Regions from separate parts of the Streptomyces sp. NPDC050263 genome, predicted to be linked through region 2. Evidence: riboswitches for the same ligand, from Rfam matches in the RefSeq annotation. Region 2 holds a riboswitch; the other holds the start of a gene.

Region 1 (8,676 bases), on a different contig from region 2:
CGATACCGCGCTTGAGAGCCATCGGGTTGGCGCCGGCGGCCACGTTGCGCAGACCCTCGCGCACCAGGGCCTGGGCCAGGACGGTCGCGGTCGTCGTGCCGTCACCGGCTACGTCGTCCGTCTTCTTCGCGACTTCCTTGACCAGCTCGGCGCCGATCTTCTCGTACGGGTCCTCGAGCTCGATCTCCTTGGCGATGGAGACACCATCGTTGGTGATCGTGGGGGCGCCCCACTTCTTCTCGAGGACGACGTTGCGGCCCTTGGGACCGAGCGTCACCTTCACGGCGTCCGCGAGCTGGTTCATGCCGCGCTCGAGGCCGCGCCGTGCCTCCTCGTCGAACGCGATGATCTTGGCCATGTGAAGTGGTCCTCCCGGACTGGGGTGGATTGCTCCGGACCGCGCTGGCGCCCGCGACGGACGGCTCGCCGACCTGATGGTTCCTTGCCCCACCTGGCCTGCGGGCCTCACCGACCCGGTCCTCGTTGTCACTCTCACCTTCAGAGTGCTAACGCCAATGATTAGCACTCGGCATACGAGAGTGCAAGGTGCACCCGCGAAGCGGGCTCGTTGAGGGGTGGCGGTCGGGCGACGGGTGGGCGCAAGCGACTCGGGGAGATCCGCAGGTGAACAACGGTGCGCCAGAGGGGTGCGGGAGGCACCGGACGCACCGGACGCACCGGACGCACCGGACGCACCGAAGGGCTTGTACCCCCAGGAGGTACAAGCCCTTCGGATGTGATGTACAGAAGAACGACGCTGTCAGTCGGCGCGCGCTTCAGCCGGTCGCGAGACGGACCATGTCCGCCTGCGGCCCCTTCTGACCCTGCGAGATCTCGAAATCGACCCGCTGACCCTCTTCCAGGGTGCGGTAGCCGTCCATCTGAATCGCGCTGTAGTGGACGAAAACATCCGCACCACCGTCGACCGCGATGAAGCCGTACCCCTTCTCCGCGTTGAACCATTTGACGGTGCCCTGAGCCATGCCTAACTCCCCTATTACTGGCCCTTGCACAGATCCACACTTCGCGGATCCGGGTCAGACCTCACCCCCCAACGATTGGGGGCGTGCGCCGGAACGCGTCGACCGCGGCCGAATGTATCTGTCCAACTGCCCTCTGCAACAGGTCACTTGGACGAGAATTCTGGACGCAAAGGATCCGGAATGTGGCGAGAATTCGCCTGAATTCAGGGCAAGTCGGGCCCTGCAAAAGCCACAAAAGCCGCGAAAGGCATACACACTTTGGCTGCTTCTTGTCGGGCGTGGGGCAGAAATCAAAGGCGCCGGATCCGGTGATCCGGACCGGGTTCCCCAACTGTACCGCGCTCAACCACACTGAATTGCCCCCTCCACTTCTATCGCGGAGAGGGCAATTCGATGAACGCTCGGTAATCGCTGTTACCGACGGTTACTACCGACGGGTACTGAACGGCGGTCAGTCGCCGTTCGCCCCACCGCTCAGCCGCCCGCGACCGCCGGGATGATCGAGACGCCGGCGCCGTCCGGGGTCGGCGTCTGAAGCCCCTGCTCGAAGCGGACGTCGTCGTCGTTGACGTACACGTTGACGAAGCGGCGCAGCTTGCCCTGATCGTCGAGGATGCGAGCGGCGATGCCGGGGTGGTTCTGCTCGAGATCGGCGACGACCTCACCGAGGGTCGCCCCCTCGGCCTTCACCTCGGCCGAGCCACCGGTGTAGGTACGCAGGATGGTGGGGATGCGGACGGTGACGCTCATGACTTTCGACCTCCGGTCAGGTGGGGCGCCCCCGCAGGGGCGCGGGGCGGTGGCTAGACGAGACCCACGTCGCGGAACGACTCGAGGTTCGGCCGAATCGTCGCGGTCAGCCCCGTGCCGGCCACCGCGTCCAGCGTCTTGAGGCCGTCGCCCGTGTTCAGCACGACGGTCGTGAGCGTCGGGTCGAGAAGACCGTTCTCGATCAGCTTCCGCGTCACACCCACCGTCACTCCGCCGGCGGTCTCCGCGAAGATGCCCTCGGTCCGCGCCAGCAGCTTGATCGCGTCGACGATCTGCTCGTCCGTCACGTCCTCCACCGCACCGCCGGTGCGACGCGCGATGTCGAGCACGTACGGACCGTCCGCCGGGTTGCCGATGGCCAGCGACTTGGCGATGGTGTTCGGCTTCTGCGGCCGGACGACGTCGTGTCCCGCCTTGTACGCGACCGACACCGGGCTGCACCCCTCGGCCTGGGCGCCGAAGATCTTGTACGGCTTGTCCGCGACGAGCCCGAGCTTGATCAGCTCCTGCAGCCCCTTGTCGATCTTCGTGAGCTGCGAGCCCGAGGCGATCGGCACGACCAGCTGGTCGGGAAGCCGCCAGCCGAGCTGCTCGCAGATCTCGTACGCCAGGGTCTTGGACCCCTCCGCGTAGTACGGCCGCAGGTTGACGTTGACGAAGCCCCAGCCCTCGCCCGCCGGGTCGCCGATGAGCTCGGAGCAGAAGCGGTTGACGTCGTCGTAGTTGCCCTCGATGCCGATGAGCTCGCCGCCGTAGACCGCGGCCATGACGACCTTGCCCTGCTCCAGGTCGTGCGGGATGAACACGCAGGAGCGGAATCCGGCGCGGGCCGCCGCGGCGCCCACGGCGCCGGCCAGGTTGCCGGTGGAGGAGCACGAGAGGGTGGTGAAGCCGAACGCGCGCGCCGCCTCGATGGCCTGCGCGACGACGCGGTCCTTGAAGGAGTGCGTCGGGTTGCCGGAGTCGTCCTTGACGAAGAGCTTTCCGGCGTCGACGCCCAGCTCGCGGGCGAGGTTGTCGGCCTGGACGAGCTTGGTCCAGCCCGGGTTGATGTTGGGCTTGTCCGCCACGTCGGCCGGGACCGGCAGGAGGGGCGCGTAGCGCCAGATGTTCGCGGGTCCCGCCTCGATGCGCTTGCGGAGCTCCTCCGTGTCGTAGGAGGAGAAGTCGTACGCGATCTCGAGCGGGCCGAAACACTCCTCGCAGGCGAAGACGGGCCCGAGGGGGACACGGTGACCGCACTCACGGCAGTTCAGCGCCGCGGCCGGACCGAGGTCGACGGCGGAAGCGCCGGAGGCAGTGGAAACGGTGGGTTCGGTTGCAACGTTCTGCGCAGCCATGTGAGGGGAGGCCCTTTCTCCTCATCTTCCTCACGACGCACTTCGCCGTGAGACGGATTTGGCACCTTCCCGAGCCGGGAGCCTCACCACGACGACGTGGTCAGACCGGCTGGAGGGTTGCCGGGGCTTCATCGGGCCGTATCCCTCTGCCCCTCTGGATGAGCGGTATTCGGTTGTTGATCGTTGAACGCTCAATGGCCTCGGACATGCGATGGTCATCCGCGTTGTTCAAGACTGTAACCGAAGCCCAGGATCGTTGAGATAGTCGTCCGAACCGCGAGATGTACCGCGAGATGTGAGGAGCCGCCGTGCTGGAAGAGGTCGAGCGCTGGCTGGCCACCCGTTCCTGGTCGGTGACCGATCGCCCGCTGCACCGGATCATGGCGGCCAAACGCGCCACGAACCGGTCGGTGTCCGTGGTCCTGCCCGCGCTGAACGAGGAGGCGACGGTCGGCGACATCGTCGCGATCATCCGCCACGACCTCATGCACCAGGTCCCGCTCGTCGACGAGATCGTCGTCGTCGACTCGGGATCGACCGACCGGACCTCCGAGGTCGCCGCGGCGGCCGGGGCCCGGGTCGTCCACCGGGACGACATCCTGCCGCGCATCCCGGCCGTGCCCGGCAAGGGCGAGGTGCTGTGGCGCTCGCTGCTGGTCACCACCGGGGACATCGTCTGCTTCATCGACGCCGACCTGAAGGAGTTCTCCTCCGACTTCGTCTCGGGCATCGTCGGCCCACTGCTGACCGACCCGGACGTGGACCTCGTCAAGGGCATGTACGACCGTCCGCTGGGCGGCGCGGCCGGCCAGGGCGGGCGGGTGACCGAGCTGATGGCCCGCCCCCTGCTCAACATGCACTGGCCGCAGCTGGCCGGGTTCGTGCAGCCGCTCGGCGGCGAGTACGCGGCCCGCCGCAGCCTGCTCGAGCAGCTGCCCTTCCCCGTCGGCTACGGCGTGGAGCTGGGCATGCTGGTCGACGCCCTGCACCTGGTGGGCCTCGACGCCCTCGCCCAGGTCGACGTGGGCGTCCGCAAGCACCGCCACCAGGACGGCCAGGCCCTCGGCCGGATGGCCGCGGCGATCTACCGCACGGCCCAGCTCCGACTGGCCCGCGGGCATCTGATCCGCCCTTCCCTCACCCAGTTCGAACGCAACCCGGACGGGTTCGAGCCGCGCACCTACTCCGTGGACACCGAGGAACGGCCGCCGATGGCGGAGATCGCGGAGTACCAGTCCCGCAAGGTCGCCTGACGCCGTCGCGTCACCCCGCACACCCGTTGTATACGTCCTGGCCACACAGGGCGACCGTACGTTTGAGCGTTTCCGGAGCGGGCTAGGTTGAGGTCTATGGCTACCACCGGTGGAGCTGCTCAGGTCCTGGTCGCGTCCAACCGCGGCCCGGTCTCGTACACGGTCGACGAGGGCGGCTCGCTGCGCGCGAAACGCGGCGGCGGCGGGCTGGTCTCCGGCCTGTCGGCCATCGGGCCGGACGCGGGCGCGCTGTGGGTGTGCTCGGCGCTGTCCGACGGCGACCGGGAGGCGGTCCGGCGCGGGATCGGCGAGGAGGGCGTGCGCATGCTGCCCATCCCGGCCGACGTGCACGCCGACGCGTACAACGGCATCGCGAACTCGGTCCTGTGGTTCATCCACCACCTCCTCTACCAGACCCCGCTGGAACCGGTCTTCGACGCGGAGTTCCGCCGCCAGTGGGCCTCGTACGAGACGTACAACCGCGCGTTCGCGCAGGCGCTGGCGGAGGAGGCGGCGGACGGCGCGGCGGTCCTCGTCCAGGACTACCACCTGTGCCTGGTCCCGGGAATGCTCCGTGCACTCCGCCCCGACCTGCGGATCGCGCACTTCTCCCACACGCCGTGGGCCCCCTCGGACTACTTCGGCCTGCTGCCCGCGGACATCCGGGAACAGCTGCTGAGCGGCATGCTCGGCGCGGACCGGCTGGGCTTCCTGACCCAGCGCTGGGCGGACGCGTTCACCGCGTGCTGTACGGAGTTCGCCGTGGAGCCGGGGAAGACGCAGGTCGGCGTGCACGGGCTCGGGGCCGACGCCGACTTCCTGCGGGAGCGCTCGCACCGGCCGGACGTCGAGGAGCGGATCGCCGCCCTGCGCGAGGAGATCGGCGGGGAGGGCCGCAGGACGATCGTCCGAGTCGACCGCACCGAGCTGTCCAAGAACATCGTGCGCGGGCTGCTGGCCTACCGGCAGCTGCTCGACGACCGTCCCGAGTGGCGCGAGCGGGTCGTCCACGTGGCGTTCGCCTACCCCTCCCGCCAGGATCTCGCCGTCTACCGCGACTACATGGCCGAGGTGCGGCGGCTGACGGACGAGATCAACGCCGCGTACGGCACGCCCGGCTGGACGCCGGTCCTGCTCAACCTCAAGGACGACTTCGCCCGCTCCCTCGCCGCCTACCGCCTCGCGGACGTCGCCCTGGTCAACCCCATCCGCGACGGCATGAACCTGGTCGCCAAGGAGGTCCCGGTCGTCTCCGACGAGGGCTGCGCGCTGGTGCTGTCCCGAGAGGCGGGGGCGTACTGGGAACTGGGCGAGGACGCGCTCGTCGTCAACCCGTACGACGTCCTGGAGACCGCCCGGGCCCTGCACGAGGGCCTGTCGATGAAGCCGGAGGAGCGGGCCGAGCGCACGAAACGGCTGTCCGCGGCGGCGACCGCGCTCCCCCCGGCCCAGTGGTTCATGGACCAGCTGAACGCCCTGCGGGAGGCTCCCGGGGTTCAGCCGAGCTGACCGGCCAGCTCCCGCAGCAGCGCCACGACCCCGGCGGGGCCGTCGACGACGAGGTCCGCGCGCTTGGCCAGTTCGCCGACCTCGGTGCTGCCGCTGCACACCAGCAGCCCGGGGACGCCGTCGGCGCGGAGCTGCTCGACGGCGGCGAAGGCGGGCAGGTCACCGAGGTCGTCACCGGCGTACAGGACACTGCGCGCGCCCGTCTCGCGGACGTGCTCCAGCAGGGCCATGCCCTTGTCCATGCCCGGCGGGCGCAGCTCCAGGACCATCCGGCCGGGCTCGACGATCAGTCCGTGCCGGGCCGCGAGATCGGCGAGCGGCGCGCGCAGCGCTTCGAAGGCGGCCTGGGGGTCGTCGGCCCGCCGGGTGTGGACGGCGACGGCCCGGCCGGCCTTCTCCTCCACCCACACGCCCGGCAGGTCCCCGGCCGCCGCCAGGACCTCCGGGAGCTCGGCGCGGACGGCGGCCACCCCGGGGTGCGGGGCCGGGGCGCTCAGGGCGCCGGTGCGCGCGTCCCAGCGTTCGGCGCCGTAGAGCCCGAGGACGGTGAGCTGCGCGAGCCCTTCGGCCCCGGCGAATCCGCCGTGCCGTACGGCGACCTCGGCGGGCCTGCCCGTGACGACGGCCACGGCGGCGATCTTCGGTGCGAGGGCCGCGAGCGCGGGGACGGCGTCGGGGTGCGCCCGGGCGTCCTCGGGGTTCTCGACGATCGGGGCGAGGGTGCCGTCGAAGTCGAGGGCGACGAGCGTTCGGGAGGGGTCGGCGAGGATCGCGTCGAGTGCGGTGCGTCCGGCTGCGGTGGTGGGTGCGTGGATGCCCATACGGCGACGATAGCCACGCGATCCAGGCGTCGGACCCACACCTCAGCGATCGGCTCGCCTGGTGTCCCGCACCCTTCTCAGTCTGTTCACCGTGACCGGATCGTGGGCCAGTGCGCGGGTGTCGTCGAGGAGGGCGTTGAGGAGCTGGTAGTAGCGGACCGGGGACAGGTCGAGTTCCTCGCGTATCGCCCGTTCCTTCGCGCCGGGGCCGGAGAACCCGCGCCGCTCCAGGGCGAGGATGCCGCGCTCCCGCTCCCCCAGCCCGCCCGCGTCGCCCGCTAGCTGTTCCATACCCGCAAGGTAACGCCCACCGCTGACACTCGGCCCGGTCGGCCTGGGCCCTGTCCGGCCGATCAGGCCCCAGGCGCGGGGTCTGGCCCTGTGACTTGATCGGCCGGACGGGCCCTAGGGGGCTTCTGATGGATCTCCGTGGGAGAAGGAGCGGCGTTCGGTGCGTGCTCTCGGTGTGCCGGGCGAGAGTGCGTGCCGGGCGTCGCGACGCCGCGGAGATCCATCAGAAGCCCCCTAGTCTCCGGAGGCGTTCTCCAGCGTCGTGGCCGTGCTCTGGAGCTCGCCCAGCACCTCGGCCGGGTTGCCGTCGGCGGTGACGGCCTGGCCGATCCGCTGCTTGATCTGCGCGCTGACCTTCGCCCAGGAGGTCCGCCCGACGGGGTAGGACTCGGAGAGCGGGAGTTCCTCCAGGAACGGCTGGAGGTCGGTGTCCTCCTTGGCCGAGCCCATGACCTGGGAGGCGGAGTTGGTGACCGGCAGCAGGTCGTACTCGCGGGAGAAGTCGAGCACGTTCTCCTCGCTGTAGACGAAGTCGAGGAAGTCGCCGATCTCCGCGGCGTGGCCGTTCTGCTTGAAGGCGGTCATCCAGTCGGCGACGCCCATGGAGACCTTGCTCGGCCCGTCGAGGCCGGGCATGGGCACCATGCCGAACTCGACGCCCTTGGCCTCGGCCGCCTTCATCAGCGAAGGGTGCCCGTTGAGCATGCCCACCTCACCGGCGGTGAACGCGGCGAACGCGGCGGCCCGGTTCAGCTTGCCCGGCGCGACCGGCCCGGTCAGGCCCTTGCCGACCAGGTCGTTCTTCAGCCAGTTGAAGGTGTCGACGTTCTCGGCGGAGTCGATGCTGTAGCTGCTGACGGTCTGGGAGTAGCCGCCCCCGCCGCTGAGCAGCCACTGGAGCGTCTCGGCCTGCGCCTCCTCGGAGCCCAGGGGCAGCGCGTACGGGTACTTCACGCCCTCGTCCTTGAGCGCCTTCGCGTCCTTGGCGAGCTCGGCCCAGGTGGCCGGCGGGGTGAGGCCGGCCTTGGCGAAGAGGGTCTTGTTGTAGAACAGCAGCCGTGTGGAGGAGGCGAACGGCATGCCGTACTGGATCCCGCGCACCTCGCCCGCGTTGGCGAGCTGGGTCACGAAGTCGGCCTCGACGGGGATGGAGAGGACGTCGCCGACCTTGTAGAGCAGGTCGTCGGCCGCGTAGTCGGCGTAGGCGCCGATCTGGGCCATGTCGGGGGCCTTGCCCGCGTCGACCATCGCCTTGACCTTGGCGTCGACGTCGTTCCAGGAGTACACGGTCACCTCGACGGTGACGCCCGGGTGCTTCTTCTCGTATGCCTTGACGAGCGTGTCCCAGTACTTCTCGGAGCTGTTGGCGCTGCTGTCGCCGTAGTCGGCGGCGACGAGTCTCAGGGTGACGTCGTCGGAGCCTGCGGTCAGCCCGCAGCCGGCCAGGACCGCCGACATGCCGAGGGCGGACGCCGCCGCGATGATCCCTGACTTTCGTGCCCGCTGCACCGAACCGCTCTCCATCACTCGTCCACTAATCCCAAACTGAATGTTCATACCAATGGATCCGCTATCCGGAGTAAGGTCTACACCACGCAATTGGACTAGACCTCTTGCGGGTCTTGCCGCGCACGCTACCCCCAAGACCGGTAAGTGGACTAGACCTCTCGCGGGTACTGGGTCCACACTGTTCCGGTGAGACATGTCA
Region 2 (8,676 bases):
AGAAGACGCGGGCTCGGGCGAACAGCTCGGGGGGCAGCTCCCGCTTGCCGGGGGCGTCGGCGCCCATGCAGGAGATGTGGGTGCCGGGGCGGATCCGGTCGGCCCGGAACAGGGGCGGGGTGTCGGCCCGGGCGGTGGTGGCGGTGACGATCACATCGGCCCGGGCGCAGGCCTCCTCGGCGTCGGCCACGCGGACGCCGGGTCGGTCTGCCGACAGTGCGGCGGCCAGCTGCCCGGCCCGGTCCCGCGTCGCGGCCCACGATCAGGATCTCGTCGACGGCCCGGACCCGGCTGACGGCCCGGGCCTCGTAGGCGGCCTGGTGACCGGTGCCGAAGACGGCCAGGGTGCCGGCGTCCGGGCGGGCCAGCAGGTCGACGGCGAGCGCGTCGGCGGCGGCGGTCCGGTAGGCGTTGGCCGTGCCGACCTCCAGGACGGCCGCGATCCTTCCGACGCTCTGGTCGAACAGCAGCAGGGTGCAGTGGTGGCGCGGCAGGCCGTGCTCGGGGTTGCCCGGCCAGTAGGTGCCGATCTTCACCCCGGCGTGGGTCGCCGAAGCGGCCGGCTTGAGGGTGAAGCGGTTGCGCGGGTCGGATCCGTGTACCGCGAGGGCGGGGAAGACGGTGCCGTCCACCGTCGCGGCGAAGGCGGCGCGGGCCGCTTCGAGGGCCGACTCCTCGTCCACGAGCGCGGCGGTCTGTTCCTCGGTGATGTACAGCAGCCGGGACGTGCGCGGCTCCTGGCGCGGATCGGTCGAGGGCGGCGTCGTGGAAGCGGGATCGGCGGTCGAACCGGCGGTCGTCATGAAGACCCTTCACTTGGCGGAGTGGCAGACGGTCGCCTGGTGTAGTTGTAGACGGTCGCCCGCGACACGCCGAGCAGGTCCGCGATGGTCTGCGCGGCGTCGCGCGAGTCGAAGTAGCCGTCCGTGTGCAACTGCTGCACCAGCGTCTTCTTGTCCTCCCGGCTCAGTGACCTCGGCGTGCCGGCCCGCTCCGCGGCCCGCGCCTCGACCGCCTGGCGCAGCTCACGCGCGTTGCGGTTGCGCAGCGACTCCAGGGGCTGGTCGCGGTGCTCGGTGTCCGTGGCGACCAGGTTGGCCAGGGCGAGCGTCACCGGTGACAGCACGGAGACGTCGAGATTCAGGCAGAGGGCCGCGATGTACTCGCCCGCCGCGTTCTTGATGCCGATCGAGGTGCTCTTGGCGGGGCGGCCGTCGGGGAACCGGTTGGGGTAGTTCTGGAGGACGCTCGGGTACTGCGGGTCGGCGATGCGGGCCAGGCCCAGTTCGGTCGCGGAATCCCCGACCCGACGTCCGGAGAGGTTGTTCTCGATCGCCCGGATCGCATGCTGCGGGTCACGCAGATCGTGCAGGACCACCTCGCAGAGTCCCGGGAACATCCGGCCCAGGGCGACGGCGATCTTCTCGGCCTCCCGGATGAAGTGCTCGTCCGCTCCGGCCGCAGCGATCTCGGCGGCGTCGGCGCACCGGCCCTGCTCCGTGGGCTCCGCGACGTGGTCCATGGTTCCTCTTCCGGCCGCACACGAGCACGCCCGGGACGGCTCTCCTGCACGGAACGATACAAATCCCTAGCTTGATTGTCCAGATTTACACTTGGAGTCCAATGGCGTCACTTCTCGTCGCGCAGCCGGGCCGCCAAGGAGGCCAGCGGTTCGGTCTCCTCGGTGTGGCCCAGGGCGGTCAGCCGGGAGATCGCGGCGTCGAGGCGGGTGAGGGCGGGGGCCGGGCGTTCGGTGACGAACTCCGCCGTGGCGGCCTTGGGGTCCTCCCCCGCGTGCAGCGCGCGGGCACGGGTCAGGCGCAGCTGGGCGACGATCCGGTCGTCCACCTCTCCGGCGACGACGTCCGGTTCGGCCAGCACGGAGTCGAGCAGGGCGATGCAGTCCTCGACCCGGTCCAGTTCGAGGCTGAGCTGAGCCGCGTTGCTGTAGGCGCAGAACGCGTCCGTCCGGCTGCCGCGGCGAAGGTCCGCCTCCGCGGAGCGCGTCAGGTGCCGCAGCGCCTCGTCGGAGCGGCCCAGGTGCAGGCAGGCCTGCGCCAGATCACCCTGGAGGCGGCTGGTGTCGACGGCGTCCACCGGCCAGTCGGCTGCCAGCCGCAGGCCCTCGGTGAGGTCCGCGTACGCGGCCTGGGCGTCCCGGAGGCCGAGTTGGAGCCTGCCCCGCAGTCCGAGCGTGCGGGGCAGGTGCCAGGCGGGGCCCTGCGCCTTCAGCAGGTCGAGCAGCGCGTCGATCCCGGTGACCGCGGCGGGCAGGTCGCCGGAGACGGCGTGGGCGCCGGCCCGCAGCAACAGGCCGCCGGAGACCTGCCCGGCGATGTCGTGCCGGGTGGCGAACGCGTGCAACCGGTCCAGCTCGGCGAAGACCGGCGCGACGTGCTCCTCGCTGCCCGAGGTCTGCAGGCGCAGGGCGAGCGCGGTCGCCCGCAGCCGCAGTACGCGGGCCTCCTGGTACGGAGCGAGTCCGGACGTCTCTTCTGCGATGCCGACCATGGAGGCGTGGGCGGCGGTCAGCGCGGCGACCTTCGCCTCGGCTCCGTCGGGGTCCTCCTCGGCATCCTTCTGCGCGCCCTTCTCCGCGCCTTCCGCGGGGATCTCCGCGGTGGCGAGCAGGGCGCAGGCGCGGGCGAGCGCCGCGTCACCCGGCAGTCCGGCGTCCTCGTACAGGCCCGCGGCCTCCTCGTAGAGTGCGGCGGAGTCGGCGAACTCGTCCTTCTCGCCCGCCCGGCTGGCCTCGTCGGCCAGCAGATCCGCGCACAGCTGTAGGTGCGGGCCGACGGCCGGATCGTCGGGGTGGGTGTAGCCGCGGGCGGCCACGAGCGTGCGCAGCCGCGCCCAGCGGGCGGCTGCGTCCGGGTGCCCCCGCTCCTCCAACGCCCTCGCCTCGAGGATGAGTTCGGGCAGGGAGTCGGGGACGGCGGCGGCCGTGCGGGCGGCGGGCGCGGCGACCGGGGCGACCGGGACCGCGTCGTCGAGGCGGCGGGGGCGCAGGGTCAGTTCCAGCGTGTCCAGGAGCGGGGCACGGTCGAGGCGGGCCCTGCGGCGGTCGGCGTGGAGCGTGGTTCCGTTGCGGGCGTCGAAGCGGGCGGCGATGTCGTCGGCGCGGCCGCGCACCTCCGCGCGCAGGCCGGCCACCGTCCAGGTGCGGCCCGCGTACCCGGCGGCGGGCAGTTCGCCGTGGCCGAGGAGCTCGACGCGCCGGAGGAGGACCTCGACGCCGGTGAGGAAGCCCAGCAGGTCCAGCGGCGAGTCGACCTCGTCGAACAGGCTGCGGTTCTCGGCGAGCAGTTCCAGGCCGCGTGCCTCGTTGCCGGTCAGCGCGCAGAACTCCAGGTGCCGGCCGACCTCCTGGGACATCGAGGGGTTGCGGCGGCAGCTGCGATAGCCGGCGAGGTGCAGTTCGCGGGCGCGGCCGGTGCGCAGCAGGGGCAGCAGCGCGTACGAGACGGAGCGGGCGGGCTCCTCCTGGCAGGATTCCTTCCCGGCCTCCGCACCCTTTCCGAACAGCCTGCCCAACATGCCGCGCCCTCCCCTGGTCCCGCGTGATCATCCGGTGCAGCATAAGCGCCACCACCGACACCTTTTCCACAGGGTTTTCACCGGCGCTTCACGGCATGGAGCCCGGTGCGGGGCGAGCGCTTCCAGGCCGACGATATTGCGATATCGACGGCTCGCGGACCTGATCCGCAGGATCGCCGGTGGCATCGAGTGTCAGCGTCAAGCCCTGGCTTGCTGACCGGCAACCCTCCTCCGCGAGGGGGTGCTCCAGGTGAAAGCCCGGCAGGGTCGACGATCCTGCAAGCGCGTGGCCTTGGCAGCGGGGCCTGAGAGGGGAGGACCACGATGCGGCTCAACACCGAGCCGATCCGGGAACGCGCTCGTCGCCCGCCCGTCCCTCGCCCGCCCTCAACGCGCCTTCGGCGAAAGGACGTTGAGAGGATCCCCTCAAGGGTTTCTTAGTTTAGGCTAACCTAATAAACCCGGAAGGCGCTGATCCGCAGGCGCGCCGTGCGACGGACGCCGTGTTGCGCGATCTGCTTCTGCGCCGCGGACGGCGCCAGGCGTGACCGTATGACCGTCGACCTGGGCCTGCCCGAAAGGCTGCGCCCGTCCATGAATGGAGTGGCTCCGTGACCGTGACCGCCGCCCGGGAATCCCTCGGGCCGTCTCCCTGGCCGCCGGAACTGCGCGGCAGCGTGGTCGTCGTCAAGTACGGCGGCAACGCGATGGTGGACGCGAGCCTCCAGCGCACGTTCGCCGAGGACGTCGTGGAACTGTGGCGGGCGGGACTGCGTCCGGTCGTCGTGCACGGCGGGGGGCCCCAGATCAGCGCCATGCTGGACCGTCTCGGGCTGGAGGTCCGCTTCGAGGCGGGGCTGCGCGTGACCACTGCGGAGACCATGGAGGTGGTGCGCATGGTGCTGACCGGGCGGGTGCAGCGGGAGTTGGTCGGCTGCATCAACGCCCATGGCCCCTTCGCCGTGGGCATGACGGGCGAGGACGCGCACACGATGACCGCGCGACGGCGGCCGGCCTGGGTGGACGGCCGGGCGGTGGACATCGGCCTCGTCGGCGACATCGTGGACGTGAACCCGGACACCGTGCGCGCCCTGCTGGACCAGGGGCGCATCCCGGTGCTCTCGCCGGTGGCCCGCGGCACGGCCGGCGAGGTCTACAACGTCAACGCCGATCTCGCGGCGTCCGCGCTGGCCACGGCGCTCGACGCCGAGCGGCTCGTGGTCCTCACCGACGTGGCGGGGCTGTACGCCGACTGGCCGCACAGCACGGAGGTGGTCGAGCGGCTGACCGCCACCGAGCTGGACGAGATGCTGCCGGGGCTGGCGAGCGGCATGCTGCCGAAGATGGAGGGCTGCCTGCGGGCCGTCCGGTCCGGGGTCCGCAAGGCGCACGTCCTCGACGGCCGGGAACCCCACGCACTGCTGCGGGGGCTCCTCGACCGGACCTGCCCCGGCACGACGGTGGTCCCGGACGGCGAGACGGACCGGCCGTGACGGACCGGCCGTGACGGACCAGATCTGATCTCAGGCCGTGACCGACGTGAGCGTTCCCCGGTTGCCGACTCTCACAGGAACCGGGCCAGCACCCGGGCCCCGCGGCGCGGGTCCAGGGACCTGGTCCAGGCGGGCGGCGCCGTGCGCGGGGACGCCGGGGTGAACCCGTGGCGCAGGAAGAGCCCGCCGCTGCCCACGGTGGCCGTGTACAGAGCCGTCAGCGACTGCGCGCCGGCCCGGGCGAGGACCGCGGTCATGAGCCGTGCGCCCACCCCGTTCCCCTGCCGGTGGCCCGCCACGCAGAAGTTGTACAGCACGCCGACGGGGCCGTGGCCGTTCGCCAGGGAGGCCGCGTGGACACGCAGGGCGACACAGCCGTCGAGCGTGCCGTCGGCGGCCTCCGCCACGAGGAACTCGGCCGCCTGACGGACGTACAGCGAGGCGGGACGCTCGCGCAGGGCTCCCGAGCGGACGAACGGCCGGGACAGGGCCGCGAGCGCGGCGGCGTCGTCCTGGCGTGCGGAGCGCACGCGCAGGACGGACGACACCGCCGCGGCCGGGAACGGGACGGGGTGGGGGGTGAGCATGGTTCTTCTCCGGGCAAGGGCCTCGATGCGGCGGGTCAGGCGTCCTTGGACGCCGCGAGGGAACGGGGCCGCAGGTCGGTCCAGTTGGCCTCGACGTGGTCCAGGCACGCGGCCCGGGTGTTCTCCTCGAAGTCGACGGTCCACCCTCCGGGCACTTCGGCGAAGGACGGCCAAAGCGAGTGCTGGCCCTCGTGGTTGACCAGGACCAGGAAACGACCTTCGCTGTCGTCGAAGGGGTTGGTGCTCATGTGCGGTGCCTCCTCGTAACGCCATTCTTAGGTTAGGCTCGCCTAATTAAGATGAGCCTAGCGTTTCCCGCTCCCCTCTCACAAGGAGACGTTCATGCGCCCCCCGGCCGACATGGATGCCGAGACAGCCGACTCCTTCGCCGCGTTCGGACTGCCCGGCGAACCCGGCAGCGACGAGTTCTGGGCCGCGGCGGGGACACCCGCGTCGGCGCCGGCCCCCGGCGGCGGTTGGCTGACCCTGTTCCTGTGGCGCGGATCTCAGGCGAGCATCGGCTTCGAGGACGGCTCCGCGTCGGTCCCGCTGCGCCGGTGGCGCGACACGGACTGCTGGTACGCCGAGGTGCCCATGCCCGAACGGCGGTGGACGACCTACCAGTTCCTCGTGGACGACACCGCCTGCGCCGACCCGCTGAACCCGGTCGGTGCGGGCGGTGACCGGTCCATCGCCGCGACCCCGGACGCCCCCGCCCAGCCGCACTGGCCCGTCGTCGGCGCCGAGGACGTCCTGCCCGTCCCGCGCACCCGCATCCGCTGGAACAGCGAACGGCTCGGCGGACGGCGGACCGTGCGCGTCCACCCGGCGGGCGGCGGCGGACCCGTGGTCCTGCTGCTCGACGGGGACGACTGGCTGTATCTGCACCCGGCGATGACCGCCTTCGACTCGGCCGTCGCCGCCGGCGACCTGCCTCCGGTCACCCTCGTCTTCCTCCCGAGCAAGGACCGGCGGGTCGAGTTCGCGTGCCGGCCCGAGCTGTGGGAGGCGGTCCGGGACGAACTGCTGCCACTGGTGGCGGAGTCCGGCGTACCCGCCGACCTGGACCGGCTGGTGGTCGCCGGGCAGAGCCTCGGCGGGCTCGGCGCGCTGTACGCTGCGCTGGCCTTTCCGGAGCTGGTGTCGCGCGTCGCCTGTCAGTCGGGGTCGTTCTGGTGGACGCCCGACGCGATGGATCTGCCGGATCCGTTGCGCGACGGGCCCGTCGGGGGCACCCTCGCCGCGCGGCTGCGGGAGGGCGCCGATCTGTCCGGGTCGCGGATCGCGTTCGACGTGGGCGAGCACGAGGCGGGCATGCTGCCCCACTGTGCGGTGGTGGAGGGCCTCGTCGAGAAGGCCGGTGCGACCGTGCACGTTTCGCGGTCCCCTGCGGGACATGACCGGGTGGGGTGGCGGCATGCCTTGTTGAGGGACGTCGGGTGGGTTCTCGAGGGGCAGTGATCTGTCTGCGGGTCGGTGGGGGCTGGTCGCGCCCACGCGGCGGAGCCGCAGATGTGACAGCCCCGCGCCCCTGTGGGGGGCGCGTCCTCGCCGGGGGCCCTCAGTAGGTCAACGCGCCACCGCCGCGCAGTAGTCCTCGTCCGTGGCCAGGAGGTTGCGGTGGGTGTCCTCTGCTGCGATGACGCCGTCGTCCAGGACCAACACCCGGTCGGCGGCGTCCAGCAGGGCCGGGCTGCTGGTGATGACGACGGTGGTGCGGCCCCGGCGCAGCTTCGCGACGTTGCGGGCGATGAGCTGCTCGGTGACCGCGTCCACGGCGGTCGTCGGGTCGTGCAGGACGAGCACGTCGGTGTCGGCCGCCAACGCGCGGGCCAGGGAGAGCCGTTGGCGCTGGCCCCCGGAGAGGTTCGCGCCGCGGTCGCGGACGGCGTAGTCGAGGCCGTCCCGGTGCAGGGCGACGACGTCGGTCAGCATGGACGCCTCGACGGCCTCGGGGACGCTCCGGCTGGTGCCCGAGGGGTCGATGTTGGTGCGCAGGGTGCCCGCGAAGATCTCCCCGTCGTAGGGGTTCACCAACAGGTGCGCGCGGACCGCCTCGACCGACAGGTCCGCCAGCTCCTGCCCGCTGACCCGCACCACGCCCTCGTACGCGTCCGGCGGGACGTTCACCGCGAGGATCGACGCGAGGTCGGCCGCCGCGCCCGGCTGGTAGGCGGCGATCGCCACGAACTCGCCGGCGGACACCTGGAGCTTCAGCTTGCGCAGCGACCCGTGCCGGACGCCGTCGATCTCCAGGTCCCCGCCCGCGGCCGGGCGCTCCGGTCCCGGGGTCGTCACCGGCGGGGCGGTCAGCACCAGCGCCATCCGCTCGGCCGACGCGCGCGCGATCATCACGTACTTGGGCATCTCGGAGAACAGTTTGAGCGGCTCCATGATGAACTGCGCCAGGCCGACGGCCATGACGAGCTCCCCGATGGTGATCTCGCCGCCGAACGCCAGCCAGCCCGCCGTGAGGGTCACGGCGGCGGCCAGGACGGCGTTGAGGGCCAGCGCGGTGCCCGCGTACACGCCGTTCACCTTGGCGACGGTGATCGCCTGGTGCTTCGCCTCCGCGCTGACCTTCCGGTACGACCGGAACGCCGCGTGGTTGCCGCCGAAGCCGTGCAGCGGGCGCAGGCCGATGATCAGATCGGCGACCTTCGCGCCCGCCCGCGCCACCCGGGCCTGCTGTTCCTGGGTGCCGGCGCCGATCCGCTTGGACATCACGCTGAGGATCGACAGGATCGCGACGGTTCCCACGATCACCAACGCGCCGAGCCGGAGGTCGGCCAGGCCCAGTGCCACCGCCGCGACCACCACCGCGACCAGGGAGCTGATCAGCAGCGGCACCACCTCGATGATGTCGGCGGTCTGGTCGGCGTCCTCGGTGGCGATGGTCAGCACCTCGCCGGACTTGAGGTCCATGTCCCGGGCCACCGGCTGGAGGCCGCAGGCGGCGACCTTCACCCGCCAGCGGTGCGCCTCGGTCGTGTTGGCCTTCTGCAGGATGCGCATGCCGAACCGCCACGACAGCGACACGGTCGTGATGATCACGGCGA

The links. Region 2 has a riboswitch for S-adenosylmethionine ahead of argB (acetylglutamate kinase). Riboswitches for the same ligand answer to the same signal wherever they lie in the genome.
Region 1: another riboswitch for S-adenosylmethionine. It lies ahead of thrC (threonine synthase); the one in region 2 lies ahead of argB (acetylglutamate kinase).

What each region holds. Positions count from the first base shown of each region.
Region 1 covers NZ_JBFAKW010000006.1:131,417-140,092, forward strand. Annotated here, with positions in the region: gene groL (chaperonin GroEL) at 1-358, opposite strand, end outside; gene AB0J04_RS04520 (cold-shock protein) at 777-983, opposite strand; gene AB0J04_RS04525 (ubiquitin-like small modifier protein 1) at 1,458-1,733, opposite strand; gene thrC (threonine synthase) at 1,787-3,094, opposite strand; SAM riboswitch class I at 3,113-3,259, opposite strand; gene AB0J04_RS04535 (glucosyl-3-phosphoglycerate synthase) at 3,403-4,347, shown strand; gene AB0J04_RS04540 (trehalose-6-phosphate synthase) at 4,444-5,856, shown strand; gene otsB (trehalose-phosphatase) at 5,844-6,677, opposite strand; gene AB0J04_RS04550 (DUF3263 domain-containing protein) at 6,720-6,968, opposite strand; gene AB0J04_RS04555 (extracellular solute-binding protein) at 7,203-8,492, opposite strand; gene AB0J04_RS04560 (ROK family protein) at 8,664-8,676, shown strand, end outside.
Region 2 covers NZ_JBFAKW010000072.1:12,314-20,989, forward strand. Annotated here, with positions in the region: gene AB0J04_RS28110 (hypothetical protein) at 1-190, opposite strand, end outside; partial or broken gene AB0J04_RS28115 (ornithine cyclodeaminase family protein) at 309-803, opposite strand; gene AB0J04_RS28120 (PAS domain-containing protein) at 800-1,522, opposite strand; gene AB0J04_RS28125 (hypothetical protein) at 1,630-3,537, opposite strand; SAM riboswitch class IV at 3,719-3,828, shown strand; gene argB (acetylglutamate kinase) at 4,155-5,030, shown strand; gene AB0J04_RS28135 (GNAT family N-acetyltransferase) at 5,102-5,617, opposite strand; gene AB0J04_RS28140 (MbtH family protein) at 5,653-5,865, opposite strand; gene AB0J04_RS28145 (alpha/beta hydrolase-fold protein) at 5,960-7,078, shown strand; gene AB0J04_RS28150 (ABC transporter ATP-binding protein) at 7,187-8,676, opposite strand, start outside.